4 regions of the Rhizobium sp. 10N427 genome follow, and region 1 is predicted to be linked to each of the others. Evidence: predicted binding sites of a transcription regulator. Region 1 holds the regulator's gene; each other region holds the start of a gene.
What was found. Region 1 encodes LexA, which represses DNA repair genes until DNA is damaged. Its sites were predicted from a motif close to TGTTCNNNNTGTGTTCNG; they were not measured.

Region 1 (4,339 bases):
CCGCCCGGCTGCTGCACGGAATGCGTGGCGTCGAAGATAACAGGGGCGCCGAGTGCGGCCATGATTGGCAGCGAGCGCATGTCCGATACCAGCGTGTTGTAACCGAAGGAGGCGCCGCGTTCGCAGAGCAGGATGTTCGGATTACCGCTGGCATTCAGCTTGGTGAGAACATTCTTCATGTCCCAGGGCGCCAGGAACTGGCCCTTCTTGACGTTGACGATCCGGCCGGTCTTGGCGGCGGCAACGAGAAGGTCGGTCTGGCGGCTGAGGAAGGCCGGGATCTGCAGGATGTCGGCGACGGAAGCCACCTGCTCGCACTGCTCTTCCGTGTGGATGTCGGTCAGAACGGGAAAGCCGAATTCCTTCTTCAGATCGGAGAAGACTTCAAGCGCCTTTTCAAGACCGATGCCGCGCTCGGCGGAAAGCGATGTGCGGTTCGCCTTGTCGAAAGACGACTTATAGACGAGGCCGATACCGAGCGACTTGCAGAGTTCGCTCAGAACACCGGCGACCATGAAAGCGTGGTCGCGGCTTTCCATCTGGCAAGGACCGGCGATCAGCGACAGCTTGCCCGTATTCGAAAAAGTAACGCGTCCAGCACTCTCGCCGGCGACGACTTCTGCATTGGTATTTGTCATTGGGTCTCCTCGAAGGCAAAGATTGCGCCTTGTCCCGGCGCCGGCTTCACCAGCAGACGATTGTTCATACTGACATGGGTGATCCCGTTAGCAGCCAAATGCGCCGCTGTCACGGCCAGATCACCGACCGAAAAGACGATTGCGCGCGCCCTGAGGCCGTTATCGGTGACAAGTGGCTCGGCATCGAAATAGGCCTCCATGCCCTCGTTCGAGAAGATGGAAAGTCTCCCGTTCGGCAATTCGAAGGATAGGCCGAGTGCCGCCTCCTTAGGCTCCACTCCACCGCTGGCCGTCTCCAGAAATTCGGCGAAGGCCTGCGGATCCTCAGCGCTCAGGGCAATCTCGCTGATGCCGGTGACGCCGTTTGCATGGGTTTCCAGTGCCTTGCGATCGGCCGGAAAGGCGTTGATCCGCTGGCAGGCGAAGAAGAAGACATCGGGTGCCCGGAGATCGGCGGCAAAGGCGAGCTTGAAGGCGCCTGTCGCCTGCGTTCCGTCGGGCATGACGATCGGCCGCGAGAATTCGACCATATCACCGCCGCTGAGCTGCGCGCCGTCATAGGAAGCCTTGTCCGCATCGGCATCATCGGTGCCGAAGACGATGGCTGAAAAACCATCATCGCCGCAGCGGAAGCGGAAGGCCTGATCGCGGGCGACGAAGCTGTTGCCCTTCGCGACTGCCGCGTCGCACTCCGCTTGGCTCGCGACACCGAGCGGTTCGAGATAGGTCTTGTCGGCCAAGAAGACGCAGGCATTCTCCGTTCCGAACGGATGACGGCCATCGGCCGCGACGGTGAAACCGAGACGCCCGAGTCGCTCGCGGGCAACGTCGATATGGGTCACGGGCAGTACCAGATGATCGAGCGGATGCGTCATGGCGGTTCCTCCGGTGAAGCCGGCAGAGATTTGCACGCCCTGCCCGGCAAAGCGCAAGCGTGGATCACCAATGCGGCAAATAAACTTTCAAAAACGACGAAAAATCATCGGAAGTTTTACCAATATTTAGGCACTTGCGGAACACATATGGAACATATAGTGTCCGTTCTGGCTTTGTTTCACGAATCTGGGGAAAGACTTCGATGCTGACGCGCAAACAACAGGAGCTTCTCCTCTTCATTCACGAGCGGATGAAGGAGTCCGGCGTACCGCCGTCCTTCGACGAGATGAAGGATGCGCTCGACCTGGCTTCCAAGTCGGGCATCCATCGCCTGATCACGGCTCTGGAAGAACGTGGCTTCATTCGCCGCCTACCGAACAGGGCGCGCGCACTCGAGGTCATCAAGCTTCCGGAAGCCTACAGCCCGAGCATTCAGCCGCGCCGCGGCTTCTCGCCGAGCGTCATCGAAGGCAGCCTTGGCAAGCCGCAGCCCGTCGCGCCGCCGAAGCCGGCGAACGAGGACAATCACACGTCGATCTCCGTGCCGGTCATGGGCCGGATCGCAGCCGGTGTGCCGATTTCGGCGATCCAGCAGAACACACACGACATCACTGTTCCCGCCGACATGCTCGGAAACGGTGAACATTATGCTCTTGAGGTCAAGGGCGACTCGATGATCGAGGCCGGCATCTTCGACGGCGATACGGTCATCATCCGCAACACCAATACCGCCAATGCCGGTGATATCGTCGTTGCTCTCGTCGATGACGAAGAGGCAACGCTGAAGCGCTTTCGCCGCAAGGGTGCATCCATTGCGCTCGAAGCTGCCAACCCGGCTTACGAAACCCGTATTTTCGGACCGGACCGCGTCAAGGTTCAGGGCAAGCTCGTTGGCCTTATCCGCCGCTATCACTGAGCGTCTCGCTTTCACCAAAAGTGCCGCTGCGCCAATCGTAGGCGCGGTGGCCGGTCCAGGGCCGGTCGAGACCCTCGAATGATGTGGTGATTTCGGCGATCCCATTGGGGAAACGAAGCTCGACAGCGCCTGTCTTCCGCAGTGTCTCCCCGGTGAAAAGCAGGGCGCCTGAGCGGCAGGTATCGAGGCGCAGGCGAACCGGTGTGACGACGATATCGGATATGTCGCAGGCTGGGCCAAGGAACGCCGCATTCTCGATCACGGTCAGGATCGAACCACTGTCGAGCTTCGCCGTACACCAGGCCTTTTTCACGCATGAGAAGCGCTCGCCCGTCGCACTGGCCTTGATCGCGTTCATGGTGTCGTTCTGCTGTGCCTCTGTCAGTTTCAGCCTTTCACCGCGCGGTGCGGTTGGAATATCCGGGAGCGCCGGGAACGCCGGTGACAAATGCTTATCGATCACCAGAGCGCGCCTCCATTGATCAAAGATAAAGCCCGGTGGCCGCTCGCGATTGGTGGCGAGGCCGTTGTCACTGACGATGCCCGCCATGCTCCCGTCCTCGGCAATCACGATTTTCGGCGGCGGAGGACCTCCCAACATCGCGGCGGCTGTCGTCGATGCCACCAAGATCGCGGTGCCTAGATGGCGCATGCGGCTGCGCAGCAAAGTCAGCAGCAGGAAACCTGTCACCGCCGCGGGAAAATACCAAGACGCCAGGCGCCCGACGCCGATATCGCCGCCCCATGAAGCAACCGTCCTGGCGATGGCGATCACCAGATCGAGCCCGAAGCCCGTCACCTGCCACGCCCATGCATCGAGGCCGAAGGGCATCAGCAGCATGGCAATGAGGCCGAACGGCATGATGATGAAGGAGATGATCGGCATGGCAGCGAGATTGGCTGGCAGGCCATAGGCCGTCAGCCGGTGGAAGTGCTCGACCGAGAACAACGCGGTCGAGAAGCCGCCGATGACGGAGGTCAGCAGAATGCCACCGAAGAACGCCGCGGCGGAAGACAGCATCCTGACTGCGCGAAACTTTGCGAAGGGCCGGTCGCGCACCGGCCTCTCCTTCCAGAGCGCATAGCCCGCGACGAGGGCCAGTGTCGCGGCGAAGGACATCTGGAAGCTTGGTCCCATGATCTCCAAGGGCGAGAGGACAATGATCACCAGCGCCGATAGGGCTACGTTGCGCAGACTGATCGACGGCCGGTCGAAGAAGACTGCGGCCAACATGATCGCCATCATGATGAAGGCGCGTTCGGCGGAGACGGCGAAGCCCGAGATCAGGAAATAGGCGGTGACGGCGGCAAGCGCACCGGCTGCGGCGATCTTCTTGACGGGATAGGCCTGGACGACAGCCGGAAACAGGCTGAGCACGCTGCGGAAGCCGACGAAGAAGATGCCTGCCGACAGCGCCATGTTGAGACCGGAAATGGCAATGATATGCGCAAGCCCGGATTGGCGCAGCGCCTCGGTCGTCTCGCTCGAAATGGCGCGGCGCTCGTCCGTGACGAGAGCGGCGGCGAAAGCGCCGGTGTCGCCAGGCAGGATACCTCTGATACGATCGCCGATGCCGCTTCTGAGGCGATAAAGCCATTCAAGCGCGCGATCCTGCATCGATCCGGGCCCGGGTTCGGCCGCCGGAACTACGGCAGGGGCACCATAAAAGAAACCGTTGCCACCGACGCCGTCGAAATAGGCACCGAACGAAAAGTCGTTGAGGCCGGGAAGAGCGGGGCCTGACGGCGGCGTCAGCCTTGCCCTGCCCTTCAGCCAAGCCCCGGTTTGGAACTCCGCTTTCTGGCCGCGCGCAATCACGATCACCTGCTCTGGCGGCCGTTTCAGCGCCGGGTTCTCCGTCGCCTTGAGCGCCAGCAGATACCGCCAGCCGCCGCGGCCATCGCTTTC
Region 2 (4,339 bases), on a different contig from region 1:
TTCGATACCGAACCATCGCTTCCAATGCGGCAGATTCAATTTGCGCACGTTTGGTGTCCCGCGGTCTGGCTCCATGCGGATCAACTCCTCCATGTCGACAGTTAGACCCTTTGCCCTGGCTTTTGCAGCACGCGCCTCCGCCGCTGCTTTTTGCACGTAGAAAGGCGCTGGAAGGCCCCAACGGCAATTTGCGACCTGCCTGCGACCGTCAGCCACGTTCCTGATGACTGGCGCAAGCTGGTCGGTATAGATCTGGTAGGCGGGCATCGGGTTAATCAGGCTCTCGGCGTCCTGAGCCCATTTCGTAACCCAGTCCTTGTCTTCCATGCGATAGAGCGTACACATCGATCCCCGCCTCCGATTTCCTAGACGGTAGCCGATGCGGCTGCACCTGCCAATAAAATCGTTACCTCAGTCAAGCACGGAACTCCTTCGAAGCAGCAAGTCCGCAAGGCCGCGCCATCTGTCGCCGAATGAGACTTGTGGCTTACTATGCAAGGATCTACCAGGTCAGCGAGAGTTGTTCGGTGCACGGCTGCGTCCTAGGCTCCAGGGACGAGAGCGTCACGCCGAGAAGCCGGATGCCTTTTGACACCGGAAAGACTCCTTCGAGCAGAAGGCGGATGCCGTCTTCGATCGCGCCTTCCGAACTTAATCCTTTTGCCAGCGTTCGGGAGCGCGTGATCTGCGCGAAGTCGGAATATTTGACCTTGAGCGTTACGGTCTTTGCGGCAATGCTGTTTGCTTCGCAATAGCGCCAGACTTTGGCAATGAGCGGCATCATGCCATCCATCGCCGGGCCATAGGCATGAATATCGGACGCGAACGTGTCCTCGGCGCCCACAGATTTGCGAACCCGATCAGGCTTGACCTGGCGGTCGTCGATGCCGCGGGCAATCCCGTAGTAGTAGGGTCCTGATTTTCCGAAATGACTGACGAGAAACGCAAGATCCTTGCCTCTAAGATCTGCACCGGTCTCAATGCCGAGGCGCAGCATTTTCTCGGCTGTCGCCGGTCCGACGCCGTGGAACTTCTTCACTGGCAGCGCTGCCACAAATCCCGGACCATTCTTCGGCGTGATAACTGCCTGTCCGTTTGGCTTGTTGAGGTCGCTCGCCATCTTAGCCAGGAATTTGTTGTAGGAAATGCCGGCTGACGCATTGAGCCCTGTCACCGCCTTGATCTTTTCACGGATTTCGAGCGCGATCTCGGTTGCGATCTCTATTCCCTTGAAATTTTCGGTGACGTCGAGATAAGCCTCATCCAGTGACAGTGGCTCGACCAGCGGCGTGTACTCGGAAAAGATCGCCCTGATATCGAGGGAGACCGACTTGTAGACGTCAAATCGCGGCTTGACGAAAATCAGATCCGGGCATTTTCGCTTGGCCGTCACGGATGGCATTGCCGAACGCACGCCGAACGCGCGTGCCTCATAGCTTGCGGCTGCGACGACGCCGCGGGCCTCAGCGCCACCAACGGCGATCGGCTTTCCGCGAAGTTCGGGATTGTCGCGCTGTTCTACAGATGCATAGAAGGCATCCATGTCAACGTGAATGATCTTGCGCACTCGCTCTGGTGCGGGGCTGTCCGGTTCGGCACTCATCACTCATTCCACATCATGCGCCATCCACCACCGGCTCGCATCAAGCCTCCCTGGTTTCCGGCTTCGCCGCCACATCGAGCTGGCACCGGTCTATCCCGTCGGCGGCATTCATTCTCTCGCATCCCAATGCCAGCCGGCGACGCAAGTTACGTATCGGGATTGCCGCGCCATGCCGCTGCACAACTGCCTTGCGATTCATCTCGTCGCTGCGACCACATGCCCGGCATGCGACAATGAGAACCTTGCATCGAACCTGCCGGAGAATAATCCCATCTTTAAAGGAATTTTTTCTTATCTTTGTCATTTTGCCTATCTGTGGACGAGCTCTTTCTACCGCATTGATTTTGCTTCCTGATCGCGCGTCGAGCCGCTGTGGACGAATGTTGGACCACGAGTATCTGCCCAAACATGACGATTGACTCAAATGCCGATCAGGAACAAACAAGGAACATACTTGCTTTTGTGCAGAATGGAAACCCGCTTTTGACAGAGGTCAATTTTGGCGCACGGTGCCGCAAATCTCGTGATCTCCGAGCTTCGGGAACGCATTCAGCATCTCGAAGGTCCATCTTCGCGTCCGAAGCGGGTCCTACCCTTCGACATACCCGACATCGATGATCGCCTGCCAGGCGGAGGCTTGGCCTATGGCGCTCTGCATGAATTTGCCGGCGGCGGCGCGGGAACTGTCGACGGCGCAGCGGCGGCACTTTTCGTAGCTGGCATTGCTGCCCGCACCACGGGCCAGATTGTCTGGTGCCTTGCAAGACCGGACCTGTTTTTCCCTGCGCTGGCGCAGGCGGGCCTCCATCCGAAGCGGGTCGTTTTTGTCGAGTCCGCCAGCGAGGACGACGTCATCGCCAACATGGAGGAGGCCCTGGGCTATGGCGGTCTGGGTGCCGTGGTCGGCGAGCTGGTGCGGTTGCCGATGACCAAGTCGCGTCGCCTTCAGCTTGCCGCGGAGAAGTCTGGAACCATGGGGCTGATCGTCAGGCGCTGGCGGCGACAGACAGAAGCCAGGGACTTCGGCCAGCCGACGGCTTCGGCCACGCGGTGGCGGGTGAGTGTCACTCCGAGCGAGGAGCTTCCTGTGCAAGGCGTCGGTCGAGCACAGTGGCGGTTAGAGCTTATAAGAGTGAAAGCGGGCGAGTGCGCTGAGTATTTCGTAGGAGCGTGTGATGCCAAGGGTCGTATCAATCTATCTTCCGGAGCTGGCGACGGACAGGATCAGGCGATCCGATCCTTCTATTCCCGTTGAGCAGGCCATCGCCGTGATCGCCCGCAGTGGGTCGAAAAGGTGGGTATCGGGCGCCGATGCTGCAGCCAGGAAATCGGGCGTCCGTGTCGGTATGCCTGCTGCCAAGGCCCAGGCGATCTTTCATGGGTTGATGCTGGTCGACGCCGATCCGGTGGCCGATGCAGCGGCACTCGAACGGATCACCCTCTGGGCCTTGGGCCAGTATTCGCCGCTCGTCGCTGTCGATGCCCCTGACGGGATCATCATGGACACCGAGGGGGCCGATCATCTTCAGGGCGGGGAGCCGTTGATGGTCTCCGGGATCGCCAACCGTTTCCGCGCCAAAAAGCTGTCGGCCCGCGTTGCTATTGCCGACACGTGGGGGGCGGCACACGCCTGCGCCCGGGCAACTCGGCAGGAGAGCGTGATCGTACCAGTGGGCGAGACCGTACGTGCCGTCGAGAAGCTGCCGCTCTCAATGCTGCGGCTCTCGTCCAAGGTCATCGGCGACCTTCACACGCTTGGCTTCAAGACGATCGGAGAGCTGTCGGCAACACCTCGTGCGCCGCTCGCCCTTCGTTTCGGTCCTGAGATCGGCCGCCGGCTCGACCAGATGTTCGGACGCATCGCAGAGCCAATCGAGCCTATCCGAGCCGCTGAGCTGATCGAGGTCAGCCGTGTGTTTGCCGAGCCCATCGGGGCCGCCGAGACGATCGACAAATACGTCGGCTATTTGATCATCCGCCTGGTGGCTGAACTTCAGCGCCATGGCCTTGGTGTTCGCCGCGCCGACCTGATTATCGAAAAGATCGACGGCACTCGCCAAGCCGTTCGTTCCGGAACGGCAAAGCCGTCGCGTGATGTCGTTTGGCTGAAGAAGCTCTTTCGCGACCGCACTGAGACAATCGAGCCGGGTTTCGGAATTGAGAAGCTGACCCTGGTGGCCGTCAGGGCAGAACCTTTCGAAGAGTTTCAAAAGGTCTCCGCACTGGTCGAGGAGGAGACGCCCGATATCACGCCGCTGATTGACATCTTCGGCAATCGCGGCCAGCGGGTCTATCGCGTCGCTCCTGTTGCCTCCGACGTTCCCGAGCGAAGTGTGGCGCGGATCGCGGCGGCAGCCGCAATCTCGGACGAGACCTGGGTGCATCACTGGCCTCGGCCGGTCCGACTGCTGGCACAACCCGACCGGATCGAAGCGATTGCGCTCATGCCGGACTATCCGCCTGCGAGCATCACATGGCGCGGACGAAAGATGAAGGTCATCCGCGCTGACGGTCCTGAACGGGTATTTGGAGAGTGGTGGCGGCGCGACGGTGAATTCTACGCCGTTCGGGATTACTTCGTCATCGAAGGCGAGGGCGGCGAGCGCCTATGGATTTTCCGGCGCGGCGACGGCGTTGACCCTGCCACCGGCTCGCGCGAGTGGTTCGTGCACGGGATATTCGCATGAGCTACGCCGAGCTTCAGGTCACGACCCACTTCAGTTTCTTACGGGGGGC
Region 3 (4,339 bases), on a different contig from region 1:
CTCCGCAGAAACCGCCATCGAGCCTGGCGGGGAGCGAGAGCCATCAGTGCCGCTGTGGGTTGCTCCGGTCATTGAATTCCTCTCTGACAACTTGCCGGGCAGCAGCAAGACCCGTTGGTATCATGATTTTCTGACGCCCTATCAAGTCGCTTGCGAGACGCTCGTAGCACTGGGCCATGCCGATGAAACGGTGGACGGAGCGATACCGCGCCTCAATCCATCGCTGCCGGCAATACTGCCGCGGCTGGACGACGTTGCAGTGGCGATCCTATATCTAGCCGGACAATCCGGGTTGATCGTGTTCCTACCACCGACCGAGGACGAGCATCCTCGTCCCCCGGAAGACACTTTTGAGGCTCTACATCATTCTGAAGGCGCAAAACGAGCCGCGCGAGCTCATCCAAAGGTCATGAACATTCTTCGATTGCTCGGGATGCTTCACAACTACAATTGGACCGAGGCTGCGGAGACAGTGCTATGGCGAGAGAATCCTACGGAATGGGGCATTGACTTCACGAATGAGCCCCGCTTCCTGCGCGCGGTTGACGATGCATGCGATCACATGCCGGATGGCATCCGATACGCCATAGACCAGTTCTCCCAGATCACGGAAGCTGACATTGAGGTCTATACGTCAGTGAACGCCACCCAGGATGACCAGACGAAGTCCGTGTTTCGCTTGCCGCCTCAAACGCGTGAACAGGCGATCGATACCATACTCTGGATCAGAAGGTTCGACTTCGATGAATTGTTCTACAAGTTCTGGCGCATCGACGTTGGCTGGTTACCTCCGGAAGAGGCACGACGGGCACTGGAAATTTTCAACGACCCTCTTGCCATGGCAGTCAGGAAGCTTGTTGCCGCCCGGCTCTACCCGCATTTACCGCATCTGGCAAATTGATGAATTCTGGGCACAATCTACCGTCGCCCCCACAAGGTCATCAAACAGAGCGCGTGCTTGGCGGGTTCGATCGAGATGGATGACGCCGGTCGCCTCAACTCACGAAAAACCAGAGCGTCGAGGTTCCCATCAGTATCGTCAATAGCTCAATTGAAATAGGGTCACGCGCGCCCACCGAAACGCGCGCCGGCACTTGCCGTCAACGCGAGCTTGCTTGATCATCATGTAATGCGGCAATTCACAAAAATGGCAGAACACGGATGACCGAGACCAACCATATGGAAAATAGATCAATTTCCGTGAAACAACGGAAGCTGGCTGCCAGCAGGCTGATGAAAATTTTGGATAGCTCCGGCGGTACCTTCACGAGGAGCGCCGAGGAGCTTTGCGAAGAGGCCGTCAACTTGATCATTGAGGGCGGCCTGCTGGACCTGCCACGGACATAGCCCGTCCTAAACTGTAAGCATATCTTCGCTATCGTCGTGTGGCGGCCTCGCCGAGCTCCAAGTCTCTTGAGCTTTAGTGTTCATTTGCTAAAATACCCCAATTCTGCCGCCCTCGCCGCCAACGGCCTGAGGTTTGGCGGTATCGTTCGATAAGGCTGCTTGGCCGCCATTGAAAAATTCGGACATTCGCACTGTGGAGACATGCTACACACCGATCGGTGAACCCCTCCGGTGATATGCCCTGGTCGCTAGCATTTTTGCGATTGCTTGTTCAGCTGGAAGAGGTGGATCGCCTTGCCGTGCCTCCCCCTCAACGATCCCATCAAATACACTGAGATGACCGGTGGCATCACACGCTCCGACAACGAAGTCCGCACACTCGCCGGCTTTCACCCTTATCAGTTCCAACATCCATCTTGCCCGACCGATGCCCGGAACCGGAAGCGGTTCACTTGGAAGCACGCTCACACGCCACCGTGTCGTTGCAGCCGTTGGCTGACCGTAGTCCGTCGCTTCCGTCTGGCGACGCCATCGTCGGACTACCAACCCCATGGTTCCGGTCCTTTCCGCGGCAAGCTGGAGACGGCGCGACGCCGTCATCGGCAAGCGAACCAATTCACCTATCACCGCACCGAGGCCACCGTAGGCAAGGGCTTCTTCCATCGAGGCCAAGACGTCTTCTTCCTTATCGCCTTCCACAAAAATGACGCGGTTCGGGTGAAGACCTACCTGGGCCAAGGCCGGGAAGAAGAGATCAGGTCGCGTGAGGCACCAGACGACCTGGCCCTTTGTCTGGGCGGCAATGCCTGCAACCATCAGCGCCGCGGCCGCGCCGTCGACGGTGCCCGCTCCTCCACCCGCAAACTCGTGCAGAGCGCCATAGGCCAATCCACCAGCCGGCAGGCGGTCGTCGATCTCCGGAATGCCTAACGGCAGGACATGCTTCTTGCGTGGGGAGGTGCCTTCGAGATGCTGGATGCGCTCCCGCAGCTCCGAGATCACAAGATTGGAGGCACCCTGCGCCATCGCGACCTCTGTCTATAACCGGGTTTCCATTTCGCCTCAAAGCGAGTATGTTCCCTTTTTGTTCCTGATCGATATGTGAGTCAATCGTGATGTTCGGGTCGAAATCGGCCATCCAATGACAGTCCTCAGCGGCTCTTCGAGCGATCAGGAAACGAATTCAAAGAGCTAACGAGCGTCCATCCACTGATGAGCACAATCGAAAAAATAAGAAAAAATTCCTCCGACGAGGACATTATTCTCCGACAGGTGCGCGGTCGCGTTCTGCGCGTCGACTGCCGGGCCTGCGACCGCAGTGACGACCTCGATCGGAAAGCTGTCGTGAAACGCCATGGCGCATCCATCTCGATGCAAGAGCTGCGTCGTCGGATCGGCCTCGGATGCGACCGCATGAATGCCGCCGACGGCATCGACAGATGCCAACTCACCATTTCTGCGAAACCCCAGAAGGAGGATTGAGCATGATCGACAACATCGTTTCATTCGAACACCGTCGTCTCGCCAGGTTGGATGGCACGCTATTCAGCCGCAGTGATGAAGAAGTCATGATCGCGAGCACCATCGCAAGCCTGGAGGCGCGGATCAGGGAGCGCGATACGGTCCGCGACTACATCGAACGGATGGAAACAGGAGAGATCATGCTGCATCCCGACGACGGCTGCGCCCCCTCGCCTTTGCCGCTTGCCCAACTTCTCGATCTTCTGTCCGGGTACGACCACATGCTGTCCGCCGAGATCGGCAGGCTTGAAGTCGAGAAGGAAAGCCTTCACGGTCCCTATCAGGATTGAGGAGGCTCCCGCATGTGCAATGCCTACAACGTCACCACCAATCAGCAGGCGATCCGGTCGTTCGTGTCTATCACCCACGACCATATCGGCAACATGGAGGACTCCATCGACGTCTATCCGGACCGCTTCGCGCCGATCGTCCGCAACAACGAAGACCGCCGTGAACTGACGATGGTCCGCTGGGGCATGCCCTCGTCCAACAAGGCACTGCTCGACGCCGCCAGCAAGCGGGCCGACAAGCTTCGCGCCAAAGGCAAGGACTTCGATTTCAACGAACTCCTCAAGATGGAGCCGGATGGCGGCACCACCAACATCCGCAACACATCCAGCACACACTGGAAACGGTGGCTTGGCGTGCAGAACCGTTGTGTGGTCCCCTTCACCCGCTTCGCCGAACCCGATCCGGCTAGCAAGGTTGAAGGCGGTCGCACCCCGAACGCCTGGTTCGCAGGCACCGGCGATGACCCGCTCATGTTCTTTGCCGGACTGTGGGTGAAGGATTGGACCAGCGTGCGCAAGGTCAAGGATGGTCTCGTTACCATTGACCTGTTTGCCTTCCTGACGACCGAGCCGAATGGCGTTGTCGCCCCGATTCATCAGAAAGCGATGCCCGTGATCCTCACGACGCAAGACAAGGTCGAGACCTGGCTCACCGCACCCTGGGAGGAAGCCAAGGCACTGCAGCGCCCGCTGCCGGACGACATGCTGAAAATCGAACCGGTGATGGACACTGTCATCTGAATTGGACCATTGCCGTGTCGCACGCGAACATAACCGAGAAAGAGTTTTTCCAGTTTATCCAAAGCCATGAAGGCAGGTGGGAGCTTGCCGATGGCCGGCCGGTCGAAGTGGCCAGCACAACCCAGCGTCATCGGGACATCACCTCGAACACACTCTCCTTGCTTCACACACTGTTGCGCCGCTCCTCATGCCGTCCAACAGCGATCCAGACTGGGGTGTCGACTAGGCAAGGGACGGTCCGATACCCAGATATCGTGGTTGACTGTGGGGCGCTCGATGACGACGCCTTAGTGGCGACCGAGCCAACTATAATCATTGAGCTCGTCCCACGTGCGGACCTCGAAAAACGGATGTTAGAATATGCGTCGACACCCGGAGCCACATGCGTTCTTCTCATTGACAGCGGATGCAAGCGGGTCGTGCTCTGCGATCGCGACAGC
Region 4 (4,339 bases), on a different contig from region 1:
AAATCGACCGTTTCCTTGTCGAGGTCGTCGAGCAGCGAGTGCGCGGCCTTTTCCAGGCGGCATTCGGTGTAACGTTCGGCCGCCGGCGGATCGCCATCGACGGAGCCGAAGTTGCCTTGGCCGTCGATCAACGGCAGCCGGAGAGACCAATCCTGCGCCATACGGGCCAGCGCATCGTAGATCGCCGAGTTGCCGTGCGGATGGTATTTACCCATCACGTCACCGGTGACGCGGGCGCATTTGACGTATTTCTTGTTCCAGTCGATGCCGAGCTCGGACATGCCGTAAAGGATGCGCCGGTGCACGGGCTTGAGGCCGTCGCGGACATCCGGAAGCGCGCGGCTGACGATAACGCTCATCGCGTAATCGAGATACGACCGCTGCATTTCCTCCATGATGGAGATGGGCTCGATGCCTGGCGGGAGCTTCCCGCCGCCTGGGGGTGTTTGTTCAGTCAAAACAGATCACGATCTCTTTGTAGAATCACTGAAAGATTTATAGCGGAAAGCCCCGTTCCGCGCCAATTTGAGCGGGCGTTTTGAACAGGCTTTTACGGCGGAAAGGCGGCAAATCAGCCGTTTCGGCGCTTCAGCGCCATACGGCGATTTGCCAAATGCGAGGGGCAGCTTCACAATCAGAAAAATCAAGACTTCATATGGTGTTCCGGAGGGACAATGGCAAGCGCCGACCAACTGATCAATGCCTTCACGACGCTGCTCGTTACCATCGATCCACCCGGGCTCGCCCCTATCTTTTTAGGGCTGACGACGGGCATGAGCCGCAGCCAGCGCAAGCAGGTGGCAGTGCGCGGCTCGGTCATCGCCTTCATCATCCTGGCGGTCTTCGCACTGTTCGGCGCCAGCGTGCTCGGCGTGCTCGGCATCTCGATCGGCGCCTTCCGTATCGCCGGCGGTCTGCTGCTCTTCTGGATCGCCTTCGAAATGGTGTTCGAGAAGCGCCAGGACCGCAAGGAGAAGACCAGCACGGTGGCGATCACCAAGGACCACATCCAGAATATCGCCGTCTTTCCACTGGCAATCCCGCTGATCGCCGGCCCTGGTGCGATCTCTGCCACCATCCTGATTGCCGGCTCGCTGCCAACGACATTCGAGCGGGCGCAGCTCCTGATCGTCATTGCCGCCAATCTGCTGCTGATGCTGGCCGCGCTATTGATCGCCGATCGCCTCGACCGCTTTCTGGGTGTCACCGGCCGGGCGATCCTGACGCGGCTCTTGGGCGTCATCCTGGCGGCGCTGGCGGCGCAGTTCGTGGTGGATGGCGTCAAGGCGGCGTTCAGCCTCTAGGCGCCGCAGGATGACATTCCAAAGCGGCTAACGATCCGTCCGCTTGGCCTTGAGAAGGCGCTTCCAGATGGTTCCACCCAGATATTTATTGAAGATGACGAAATAGGCGATCATCAGGGCAAAGGACAGGAGGGCCGGACCGCCGTCCAACGAAAAACCATTCTCCGTCTTTCCACCGAAGATCAGAGCCACACCGTATCCGGCGACCCAGAAGATCGTGAAAAAATCAAGGATGGCGGCCAGAACGATCCGCCAGGTCGCCGGCACTTTTTGCGCCGATGAAACGTCACTCATGAAAACCTCTCGCTATCGAGATAACCGGATGCCCAAATGAAAACGGCGCCTTGCGGCGCCGTTTGGATCAGAACGGGATGTCGTCGTCGAGATCCCGCGAGAAGTTGCCGCCGGCGCCTCCACCAGAGCTGCCGCCACGGCCGCTGCCGCCCGACGACTGCGCAGGCGCGCCGTAATCGTCGCCATAGCCGCCACCGCCGCCACCGTAATCGTTGTTGTTGCTGCGGCCGCCACCACCACCGCCGAAGCCGGAGCTCGCGCCGCCGCCATCGCCGCGGCCGTCCAGCATCGTCAGCGTCGAGCCGAAGCCCTGGAGCACCACTTCCGTCGAATAACGATCCTGGCCCTGCTGGTCCTGCCACTTACGGGTCTGCAGCGCGCCTTCAATGTAGAGCTTGGCGCCCTTCTTGACGTACTGTTCGATGACCTTGCACAGGCCTTCGTTGAAGACCACGACGGTGTGCCATTCGGTCTTTTCCTTGCGTTCGCCCGAATTGCGGTCGCGCCACGTTTCCGAGGTCGCGATGCGAAGGTTGGCGATCGGACGGCCGTCCTGGGTTCTGCGGATTTCAGGGTCTGCACCCACGTTCCCGATCAGAATTACCTTGTTCACGCTACCAGCCATACTTTTCACCTTACCTGCCACCCTGCCCGGTGGCGCTAGAAACAATGGATGTACCTTAAACTATAGAGCCCTCGGGAGGGGCGTCCATGGCGGCGTCATCCACAAGGAATTTTGTTCTTTATTTGTTCTATTAAATGACTATGATCCTGTCAACAGAATCGAAAACCTTCTCCTAGCCCGGATTTCAGCCTCGACTCGCCCGCGAGCATCACTAAATAAGGGGCTTCATCAGAGAGACCAAAGCAGAAGACGATGAGCGAACTGAAGACGATTTCCATCCGTGGCGCGCGCGAGCACAATCTGAAGGGCATCGACCTGGATCTGCCGCGCAACAAGCTTATCGTGATGACGGGGCTATCCGGATCCGGCAAGTCCTCGCTGGCATTCGATACGATCTATGCCGAAGGGCAGCGGCGCTATGTCGAAAGTCTTTCGGCCTATGCGCGCCAGTTCCTCGAGATGATGCAGAAGCCCGATGTCGACCAGATCGACGGGCTATCGCCGGCCATTTCGATCGAACAGAAAACAACATCACGCAACCCGCGCTCGACCGTCGGCACGGTCACCGAGATCTACGACTATATGCGCCTGCTGTTTGCGCGCGTCGGCGTTCCCTATTCGCCGGCCACCGGCCTGCCGATCGAGAGCCAGACGGTCAGCCAGATGGTCGACCGGGTTCTCGCCTTCGAAGAGGGTACCCGTCTTTATATTCTGGCGCCGCTCGTGCGCGGCCGTAAGGGCGAGTACAAGAAGGAACTCGCCGAGCTCATGAAAAAGGGCTTCCAGCGCGTCAAGGTCGATGGCCAATTCTACGAGATCGCCGATGTTCCGGCGCTGGACAAGAAATACAAGCATGACATCGATGTCGTCGTCGACCGTATTGTCGTGCGCGCCGACATGTCCTCGCGTCTGGCGGACAGCCTGGAAACCTCGCTGAAGCTCGCCGATGGTCTGGCTGTCGCCGAATTTGCCGACAAGCCGCTGCCGCCGGAGGAGACCTCGGCGGGCGGTTCGGCCAACAAGTCGCTGAATGAGACGCATGAGCGCGTGCTGTTTTCGGAAAAATTCGCCTGCCCTGTCTCGGGCTTCACCATTCCAGAGATCGAGCCGCGGCTGTTCTCTTTCAACAACCCGGCCGGCGCCTGCCCGACCTGCGACGGCCTCGGCGCGCAGCAGAAGATCGACGCCAACCTGATCATCCCGGAACCGGAGCGGACGCTGCGCGACGGCGCCATCGCGCCTTGGGCCAAGTCGTCCTCGCCCTATTACAATCAGACGCTGGAAGCGCTCGGCAAACATTTCGGCTTCAAGCTCGCCAGCCGCTGGAACGATCTTTCCGCCAAGGCGCAGGATGTGATCCTGAACGGCACCGAGGAGAAGATCGAGTTCCGCTATGCCGACGGTGCGCGTTCCTACACGACGCACAAGACCTTCGAAGGCATCATCACCAATCTCGAACGCCGCTGGAAGGAAACGGATTCCGCCTGGGCGCGCGAGGAGATCGAGCGCTTCATGTCGGCAGCACCCTGCCCTTCCTGCGCCGGCTTCCGCCTGAAGCCGGAAGCGCTGGCGGTGAAGATCGACAAGCTGCATATCGGCGAAGTGACGCAGATGTCGATCCGGGTCGCCCGCGACTGGTTCGAAGTGCTGCCATCACATTTCTCGGCCAAGCAGAACGAGATCGCCGTCCGCATCCTCAAGGAAATCCGCGACCGCCTGCGCTTCCTGAACGATGTCGGCCTCGAATATCTCAGCCTGTCGCGCAATTCAGGCACGCTATCCGGCGGCGAGAGCCAGCGCATCCGTCTGGCGTCGCAGATCGGCTCAGGGCTGACGGGCGTGCTTTACGTGCTCGACGAACCGTCTATCGGCCTGCACCAGCGCGACAACGCGCGCCTGCTTGATACGCTGAAGCACCTGCGCGACATCGGCAATACCGTGATCGTCGTCGAGCATGACGAGGATGCGATCCTGACGGCTGACGACGTCGTCGATATCGGCCCGGCGGCCGGCATTCACGGCGGCCAGGTCATTGCCCATGGCACCCCGCAGGACATCATGGCCAACCCGAAGTCGCTTACCGGCAAGTATCTGTCCGGCGAACTCGGCGTGCCGA

Region 2: the regulator LexA is predicted to act here: its motif matches at 2,037-2,054, upstream of AC1DIJ_RS28340 (ImuA family protein).
Region 3: the regulator LexA is predicted to act here: its motif matches at 2,422-2,439, upstream of AC1DIJ_RS05390 (ImuA family protein).
Region 4: the regulator LexA is predicted to act here: its motif matches at 2,336-2,353, upstream of uvrA (excinuclease ABC subunit UvrA).

The regions. Positions count from the first base shown of each region.
Region 1 covers NZ_JBFTID010000020.1:37,553-41,891, reverse strand. Annotated here, with positions in the region: gene kdsA (3-deoxy-8-phosphooctulonate synthase) at 1-638, opposite strand, end outside; gene AC1DIJ_RS27880 (VOC family protein) at 635-1,513, opposite strand; gene lexA (transcriptional repressor LexA) at 1,717-2,430, shown strand; gene AC1DIJ_RS27870 (ComEC/Rec2 family competence protein) at 2,411-4,339, opposite strand, start outside.
Region 2 covers NZ_JBFTID010000021.1:41,115-45,453, forward strand. Annotated here, with positions in the region: gene AC1DIJ_RS28325 (SOS response-associated peptidase) at 1-345, opposite strand, end outside; gene dinB (DNA polymerase IV) at 503-1,603, opposite strand; gene AC1DIJ_RS28335 (hypothetical protein) at 1,773-1,958, shown strand; gene AC1DIJ_RS28340 (ImuA family protein) at 2,103-2,858, shown strand; gene AC1DIJ_RS28345 (Y-family DNA polymerase) at 2,779-4,290, shown strand; gene AC1DIJ_RS28350 (error-prone DNA polymerase) at 4,287-4,339, shown strand, end outside.
Region 3 covers NZ_JBFTID010000002.1:179,864-184,202, forward strand. Annotated here, with positions in the region: gene AC1DIJ_RS05380 (hypothetical protein) at 1-901, shown strand, start outside; gene AC1DIJ_RS05385 (hypothetical protein) at 1,162-1,347, shown strand; gene AC1DIJ_RS05390 (ImuA family protein) at 1,552-2,373, opposite strand; gene AC1DIJ_RS05395 (hypothetical protein) at 2,539-2,793, opposite strand; gene AC1DIJ_RS05400 (hypothetical protein) at 2,832-3,158, shown strand; gene AC1DIJ_RS05405 (SOS response-associated peptidase) at 3,171-3,899, shown strand; gene AC1DIJ_RS05410 (Uma2 family endonuclease) at 3,914-4,339, shown strand, end outside.
Region 4 covers NZ_JBFTID010000007.1:293,174-297,512, forward strand. Annotated here, with positions in the region: gene gyrA (DNA gyrase subunit A) at 1-458, opposite strand, end outside; gene AC1DIJ_RS17750 (MarC family protein) at 675-1,304, shown strand; gene AC1DIJ_RS17755 (RDD family protein) at 1,332-1,598, opposite strand; gene AC1DIJ_RS17760 (single-stranded DNA-binding protein) at 1,666-2,223, opposite strand; gene uvrA (excinuclease ABC subunit UvrA) at 2,476-4,339, shown strand, end outside.